2 regions of the Halalkalibacter sp. HAAS-P013 genome follow, and region 1 is predicted to be linked to the other one. Evidence: predicted binding sites of a transcription regulator. Region 1 holds the regulator's gene; the other holds the start of a gene.
The links. The regulator CtsR, encoded in region 1, represses protease genes until heat stress. The targets are predictions, from matches to a motif close to ATGGTCAATAAAGGTCAAACA.
Positions count from the first base shown of each region.

Region 2: clpP (ATP-dependent Clp endopeptidase proteolytic subunit ClpP) is a predicted target of CtsR. The motif match lies at 2,094-2,114, and genes of this name have one in related genera.

Region 1 is NZ_JBWQTU010000018.1:58,133-62,566, reverse strand. Features, by position in the region: gene AC1FXP_RS20335 (VLRF1 family aeRF1-type release factor) at 580-1,365, shown strand; gene AC1FXP_RS20330 (CtsR family transcriptional regulator) at 1,649-2,119, shown strand; gene mcsA (protein-arginine kinase activator protein McsA) at 2,135-2,656, shown strand; gene mcsB (protein-arginine kinase McsB) at 2,661-3,737, shown strand; gene clpC (ATP-dependent protease ATP-binding subunit ClpC) at 3,756-4,434, shown strand, end outside.
Region 2 is NZ_JBWQTU010000012.1:20,811-25,244, reverse strand. Features, by position in the region: gene AC1FXP_RS15935 (gluconeogenesis factor YvcK family protein) at 1-33, shown strand, start outside; gene whiA (DNA-binding protein WhiA) at 93-1,052, shown strand; gene AC1FXP_RS15925 (HPr family phosphocarrier protein) at 1,074-1,328, shown strand; gene clpP (ATP-dependent Clp endopeptidase proteolytic subunit ClpP) at 1,438-2,025, opposite strand; gene rpoN (RNA polymerase factor sigma-54) at 2,444-3,751, shown strand; gene AC1FXP_RS15910 (glutaredoxin family protein) at 4,085-4,318, shown strand.

The sequences.
Region 1 (4,434 bases):
AAAACATCATGTCCCCCCCTGTGAGACGAGCTGTTTCTCTTCGTAAAACAACGTGAGAAACGTCGAAGAAAAAACATCATGCCTAATCGCCCCCGTAGAAGAGAAATAGCGAGCCAGGACGTTGCCAGGCAGGACACGCTGCGCATGGAAATAGGAGAGACGACATACGCTGCATAATAGTAGTGCGCCCGAAGGAACAGCATCTTCATTGAATAAGCCGATGGCTACAACATGAAAAGACATCTTGAAAAACATCATGTCCCCCCTGTGAGACGAGCTTCTTTTTTTCGTAAACTTCACAGAGTACTTCTATGAAAAGTATCGTGCCTTCCTTGTAGAAGAAAAGGAGTGGGCGTAGGGAATCAGCACAGAAAATAACCATCCAAAAGTTAACGACAAATTAACATTCCGACAGAAAAAAAAGAGTTTCGCCAGCAAATAGACTAGTTTGGACAGCAAAATCCTCACTACTTGCTCACAAAATATCCTCCCAAGAATGTTTAACCAACCCTCAACTAGGTTATAGACCTCTAAAGGTAGAGACTTTCTCTACTACTTACATTAAAGGAGGACGATAACATGCCACTTGTAAAAGAACTCCGACAATTTAAAAATCAATCATGTAATGAAGGCTACTTAACCATTTACTTAAGCACAGATCAAACAAGCAATGATCAACAAAGAGGTGAATGGAAAATCCGATTGAAAAATGGACTGAAAAAAATAGAAGAATATATTGAAGCAGATGACAAAGCAAATATAAAGGCATATAAACAAGTTAAGAAAAAAGCAACTGAAGCGATTTATGCAATACAAACAGAATTACCTAAGAGCATTGTTATAATTGCATCACCAAAAGGAGATTTCTTTCTGAGAAAACTTCAAGTCCCTGTAGAGAATCGCTTTTATTGGGAGAAGAAACCAAAGATTGGACAACTTGAGCGACTTAGCAAAGAATATCCGACAGAAGGGATACTCTTTATTCAAAAAGAGGATGTTTTTATGATAGAGACAAGCTTAGGGGAGGTAAACATCGAAAGACTATATGATTTAGAAATAGAGAAGGAGGATTGGAAGCTATACGAAGGACTAGCGGCAAGTGAACGGATGGCAAAGCATGCAAACCATCGAGATAAATATGAACAACGGTTTGAAGCAAATCAACAGCGCGCATTTAAAGAACTAGCAAATAGGATTCAGAAAGAAGCAGAAAGAAACCAGTGGTCTACGATTTATTTAGTCGGAGAGCCAGGATTGACAACGGAATTTGAGAAGCAATTACTTTTTCCAGCTGTAAGGAAAATAGATAAAAATTATAAGAAATTTTCTTCGAAAGAGATCGTTGGACAAGTTCTTGCATCATAGATTAACTAATAGTTAAATTTTTACACTTAGAAGAAGACACTGAGGAAGGGAAATCTGACCTTCTTCAGTGTCTTTATTAATTTAATTAGAGATATTTATTTCCAAAAATCACCAAAATAATGAGTGGATTATTGCGGTTTTATCTAATAATAAAAGGTTATCAACTAAGTCTACCTGGTTATACTATTACTAAGTCATACATATTGCACTTTTTGAATTGAGCGCATATAATATTTATAAAGTCAAAGATAGTCAAAGTCAAAAGTTGAAGGGAGGGCAAAGCTTGAGAAATATATCTGACATCATTGAAGACTACTTAAAAGCTACTATTAGAAACAGTGGGGATGATCCGTTGGAAATTAAGCGAAGTGAAATTGCTAAGAAGTTTCAATGTGTCCCTTCACAAATTAATTATGTTATTCAGACGAGGTTTACGTTAGAAAAAGGATATCAAGTGGAAAGTAAAAGAGGTGGCGGAGGGTATATTCGTATAATGAAAGTTAGTCCCCATGATCATCTTGATCTATTTGACCAGATGATTAAAATCGTTGGAAGAAATATTGATCAACATACAGCAGAGAACATCATTATCCGGCTATATGATGAAAAGGCTATTACGAAAAGAGAAGCAAATTTAATGATCAGTGTAATGGATCGAACGTTATATAATGCAAATATTAATCATCGGGATGAAGTACGAGCAAACATTTTAATTGCGATGCTTGAAACATTAAAATATAAAGAATTGTCATAGGGGGGAGGAAATTTCATGCTTTGTCAGGAATGTAATAAAAGGAAAGCGAGTTTGCACTTTGCCAAAATAATAAATGGTGAAAAGACTGAGTTTCACATTTGTGAACAATGCGCAAAGGAAAAAGGAGAATACTTCCCAGGTGGAAATAGTTTCTCTATTCATCAGCTATTATCCGGTTTGTTACACTTTGAACAACCTGTAAAAGCAGAGGCGCAGGAAATAAAGCCATCATGTGAGAAGTGCGGGATGACGTATGAACAATTTACTAAAGTTGGAAGGTTTGGCTGCGCAAATTGTTATAAGAGCTTTGAATCTAAATTGGATCCGATCTTAAAACGGGTGCACAGCGGCAATCATACCCATGCTGGGAAGCTTCCAGAAAGAATTGGTGGAGGGATTCAATTACAACGTCAGATTGAATCATTAAAAACCGAGTTGAAAGGCTTAATTGACCAAGAAGAGTTTGAAAAGGCTGCTGAGTTGAGAGATGAAATTCGGTTGTTAGAAAAACAAAAGAATGAGCACAAGGAGGGCTGATTTGATGTCACTCCAACAATTTATTTCAGAAGCTTTAAGTCCTTGGATGAAAAAAGATGGTCCAGATTCGGATATTGTCCTTAGTAGCCGAATAAGATTAGCTAGAAACCTTGAAGAATACAAATTTCCTATACTTGCGTCAATGGAAGAATCTTATGCGACTGCAAAACATATCGGAGAGGCATTAACTCAGGAAGAGTACAGTGAAATTGGTTCGCTTGAGATTTTGCGAATTGACGATATGAAAGCCAATGAAAAGCGAGTACTTGTTGAAAAACATTTAATCAGTCCTAATTTAGCAGATCAGTCAAAGCATGGAGCTGTCCTACTTGATAAAGATGAAGCTGTAAGCGTCATGGTCAATGAGGAGGATCATATTCGGATTCAATGTTTGCTTCCAGGTTTTCAGTTAGGGAATGGGTTAGAGAAAGCCAATCAAATTGATGATTGGATTGAGCAACGTTTAACGTATGCCTTTGATGAGAAAAGAGGCTATTTAACAAGTTGCCCAACAAATGTTGGGACAGGTATACGAGCGTCTGTCATGATGCACTTGCCGGCACTTGCTATGACTCAGCAATTAAATCGAATTTTACCTGCAATTAATCAATTAGGATTAGTTGTTAGAGGAATTTATGGGGAAGGTAGCGAAGCTTTAGGTAACTTATTTCAAATCTCTAACCAGCTCACTCTTGGAAAATCAGAAGAAGATATTGTTGAAGATCTACGTGGAGTAGTCTTGCAGCTAATTCATCAGGAACGATCAGCTAGAGAAAGTCTTTTGGATCAATCGAGATTACAGCTTGAGGACCGAGTACATCGTTCATTTGGTATTTTATCTCATAGTCGAATGATAGAATCAAAAGAAGCGACGCAACGTTTGTCAAACGTTAGGCTGGGTATTGATTTAGGTTTGATTAAGGGTCTATCAGGGAACATCTTAAATGAATTAATGATTTTGACTCAGCCAGGGTTTCTTCAGCAATATGCTGGCGAAGTGTTATCCCCTGAACAGCGGGATGAAAGAAGAGCTACGCTGATTAGGGAAAGGTTAAAATTAGAGGAAGAAACGAACGAATAATCATGGAGGTGGACGTCAATGATGTTTGGACGTTTTACAGAGCGCGCGCAGAAGGTATTAGCATTAGCACAAGAAGAAGCAGTTAGGTTGGGACACAACAATATTGGTACCGAGCATATTTTACTTGGTCTTATTCGTGAAGGGGAAGGAATTGCAGCTAAGGCTCTTCAAGCTCTCGGACTAGGCTCTGAAAAAATTCAAAAAGAAGTAGAGTCATTAATTGGAAAAGGGCAAGAAGGATCTAAGACGATTCATTATACTCCTAGAGCGAAGAAAGTCATTGAGCTTTCGATGGATGAAGCACGTAAATTAGGTCACTCTTATGTTGGGACCGAGCATATTTTACTTGGCCTTATTCGAGAAGGAGAAGGTGTTGCGGCTCGTGTTTTAAATAACTTAGGGGTGAGTTTAAATAAAGCTCGTCAACAAGTGTTGCAATTACTTGGAAGCAATGAAGTTGGAAACTCTTCTGGCCAGAGTACAGGGGCAACAAATGCAAACACTCCGACACTTGACAGTTTAGCACGTGATTTAACAGCGGTAGCAAGAGAAGAGTCGCTAGACCCTGTTATTGGGCGTAGCAAAGAGATTGAAAGAGTTATTCAGGTATTAAGTCGTCGTACAAAGAATAACCCTGTCTTAATTGGGGAGCCAGGTGTAGGTAAGACAGCCATTGCTGAAGGGTTAGCACAAGCAA
Region 2 (4,434 bases), on a different contig from region 1:
GTGTCAAAGGCTATTTTACACATGAAAGAATGACTACTGTTCGTGTAGGGAAAGGGTATTAGAGAGCTACACGGCTGAAAGGAGTGAGGACTTTGTCCTTTGCAGCCAAAACGAAAAAAGAATTAACCCAATTTGAACAAGAAGACTGCTGTGCTACAGCAGAGCTTGCTGCACTTATCCGGATGAACGGATCCCTTTCGTTTAGTCAAATGAAGCTTGGTTTAGATGTAACGACAGAGAATGCGGCGATTGCAAGGAGAATTTATACACTTATTAAGCGAGTCTATCCTTCCATGTTTGTGGAGTTGCTTGTTCGAAAAAAAATGAGACTGAAAAAGAACAATGTCTACCTCGTTCGTATGCAGCACGAGGCAAAAGAATTGTTAGAGCTGCTTGGTATCTTAGGAGAAGGTTTTGTTTTTCTTCGAACAATCTCAAAACAATTAACAAAATCTAATTGTTGTAAGCGTGCCTACTTACGAGGAGCTTTCTTGGCGGGGGGGTCTATTAACCACCCCGAGACCTCGTCTTATCATTTAGAGATTTTCTCAATCTATGAGGAACATAATGATTCTTTATGTGAATTAATGAACGAATATGAATTAAATGCAAAAACATTGGAACGTAAAAAGGGTTTCATCACGTATATGAAAGAGAGCGAGAAAATCACTGAGTTTCTTAATATCATTGGCGCACATCAGGCATTGCTGTACTTTGAAGATGTTCGAATTATGAAGGACATGCGCAACTCGGTTAATCGTCTTGTTAATTGTGAAACAGCTAATTTAAACAAGACCGTTGGGGCAGCATTAAGACAAGTAGAAAATATTCGCCTTGTTGATCGAATAATTGGTTTAAATCAGCTTCCAACGAAATTGCGTGAAATTGCCGAGTTACGTGTATTGCATCAGGACGTTACTCTAAAGGAACTTGGTGAGATGGTTGATGGGGGGACCGTTAGTAAATCTGGTGTGAACCATCGCTTACGAAAAATTGATCAGATTGCAGATAAATTACGAAATGGTCAAGAGATTCAAACAGAAAAATTATAAACGATTGAGGAGGAGAAAAAAATGTTAAAAAAAGAAGTAACAGTTCAAAGAAAAACTGGATTACAAGCAAGACCTGCAGCATTATTTGTTCAAGAGGCGAGCCGTTTCTCGGCAGAGGTGTTTATTGAAAAAGGTGATAAAAAGGTAAATGCAAAAAGCATCATGGGTCTTATGAGCTTAGCCATGGGTCAGGGAACAACATTTACGCTCATTACGGATGGAAATGACGAAGCTGAAGCACTAGAAACATTAAGTAATTTTATCGAATCTGAATAAAAGAGAAGACACCGATCTGCCACAAGCAAGCGGTGTCTTTTTTTGGGTGTTAAAAAAGGGGTGTCTCAAAAGGTCTGTTTTTGACCTTTGAGACACCCCCATAATCATATTAAACTTTCGTCGCAGGAATAACCTTGTCAATTAAGCCATACTCTTGTGCTTTTGCAGCAATCATGAAGTTATCACGATCCGTATCACGCTCAATCACTTCTAAAGGTTGCCCAGTGCGTTCTGCTAAAATTTTGTTTAAGCTTTCACGCATTTCAATGATACGTTTCGCATGAATTTGAATATCAGAAGCTTGACCTTGTGTACCGCCAAGTGGTTGGTGAATCATTACTTCACTGTTTGGAAGGGCAAAGCGCTTGCCTTTTTCACCAGCTGCTAGTAAGAAAGCACCCATGGAAGCAGCCATACCAATACAAATTGTAGATACTTTTGGCTTTATGTAATTCATCGTATCATAAATTGCCATACCAGCTGTAATGGATCCACCAGGACTATTAATGTAGATGGAGATATCTTTTTCAGGGTCTTCTGCTTGTAAGAATAAAAGCTGTGCCACAATTGAGTTAGCTACGTTGTCATCGATCGCACTTCCTAACATAATAATACGATCTTTTAATAAACGAGAATAGATGTCATATGCACGCTCGCCTCGGTTTGTTTGCTCAATAACTGTAGGGATTAAATTCATCGAAAAATTCCTCCTCTTAGGTATTAGTGAACCTTGTTGTTCTACTATGTTATGTACATCATACCCAAATGGTCAAAAAAGGTCAAATGAAAACACTTCTTCAACGAGTTGGGCTAAAGCTGGTGTTCAGGTATTGTTGCAGTAACAATACCTTTTAACCTCTTACTACATACTATTCAATATCAAACTTATTAAACCCTCTTTTCATAATATCCGTTTTTAAATAATCTAAACGAGATTACCTGTCATTAACATAGTTTTGATTTTATAATTCCTATATAATTAAAGATAGGAATGAATTAAACTATAATAGGCATAAGAATTAGAAAGCGCTTACGAGTCTAACGGACTCTTGATTAGATGTGTAGAGTAGCAAAATTTTGATTGTTCTTAGCTAAGTGAAAGGAGGGGTAGTAACGTGCAATTTGGATTGTTTCAACAACAGACTCAGAGTTTGGTCATGACGCAGGAACTACGTCAAGCCATTCATCTCTTACAGTATTCAGCAACTGAACTGTCAACCTTTATTCAGGACCAAGCACTTGAAAACCCGTTAATGGAAGTGAAGGAATCACAAAAGCTAGAGGAGACATCATTTTCATCCTTTAGAAACGTTTCTGAAGACCAAACCTCTCCGATTGATTATGCGCAAATTGATCGAACAAGTTTGAGTGACTTTTTACTCAATCAATTACAGGACCTTCAAGTTTCAAAAAAAGATAGAAAAAATTTAACGTATTTCATTTATAGTTTGAGAGAGGATGGGTACTTATCTAGACCGTTTGAAGAGATTTGTGACGAACTGCAAATCTCCCGAGAAGAGGGAGAAAATCTACTTGAAACACTGCAGCATTTTGATCCGGCTGGAGTAGGTGCTAGGAATTTGCAGGAGTGCTTGTTGTTACAATTGCAGCGCATGGATGACCCACATTATATTGCTGAACAGATCGTTATGTATCATATGGAGGCATTCGCCACACGCAAGTGGAAGGAGATATCTCAGCAATTAAACATTACATTAGCAGAAGTGCAGGAAGTAAATGATTTAATAAAAAAGCTAGATCCACGGCCAGGAACGCAATATATGTCTGAGCCAGTTCAATTTGTCCGACCTGAAATTAGAATTGTACCGTATGAAGGAGATTTGCTTGTTCATATAGAAGATGATTTAATTCCAAGTGTTGGACTCAATCATCATTATGAGGAGTTACTTCGCAACGCAGAAGATGATGAAGCAAGTCAATACGCCAAACAAAAAATTCAGCAAGTTCAATGGCTAATGAGAAGTATTCAGCAGAGAAAACAAACAATTGTGAAAGTAGGAGAAGCTATTGCAAGACACCAAAAGGATTATTTCTTAAAGAAAAATGGTGTGTTAAAGCCTCTTACATTAAAAGAGATTGCTGATGAGATAGAGGTTCATGAATCAACCGTAAGCCGTGCTACAACAAATAAGTATGCGGATACACCAAGAGGCATCATTGAACTGAAATCTCTGTTTTCATCAGCTGTTCAAAATGGCTTAGGAGAATCAACATCAAGTCGTTCGATTAAAGAATGGATGAAAGAGCTCATTGCAGCAGAAAATAAACAAAAGCCTCTTTCAGATGCAAAAATTGTCAGTTGGTTACAATCAGAAAAAGGAACGACTGTATCAAGAAGAGCAATTGCAAAATACCGAGATGAGTTAGGAATTCCATCCTCGTCAAAAAGGAAAAGATACTGATACTGACCCAAAAGGGCGGTTTTCCCTTTTGGGTCAGTATCGAAGCAAGGAGCGGAGCCGCTGCAATGTTTTAAAGCCTTAAGGAGTGGTCTTCTCCTTAAGGCGCGCAGCGAGAGAAGCCCTTGCACATCAATGAATAAGCCAGAGATAATCACAAAAAGAGCGATTTTCCCTTTTTGATCAGTATCGAAGCAAGGAGCGAAGCCGCTGCGTCGGTGTGAGGGGGGTGTCTCACACCTGCAGCGAGAGAAGCCCTTGCACGCCTTCATTGAAAAATTTTTCATACATACCTGAATAAAAGTGAGTGATAAACAAATGATAGAAGTAACTGTTATGTCAAAAATTGATTGCCCGCTTTGTGACAAGGCGATCGACCTGATCCAACCATTATCTGAAGAAATACCGTTCGTAATGACAATTACAGATATTTACAAAGATGATACATTGCTTGAAAAATATCAGATTATGATTCCGGTTATTTTGATTAATGGAGAAGAGGTTGATTTTGGTCAAATTTCAAAAGATAAGGTAAGAAAGCGTTTACTTGAAATAAATAGGCAAATATAACTTGTGAAAGGACTCTATCCTTGGTAATATGTACTTGTGGATGAGGATTTTGGTCTTTTTTTTGGAAATAACGGGACTGAAAATGTCTATGCGGGACATAACGAGTCCAGTTCTGA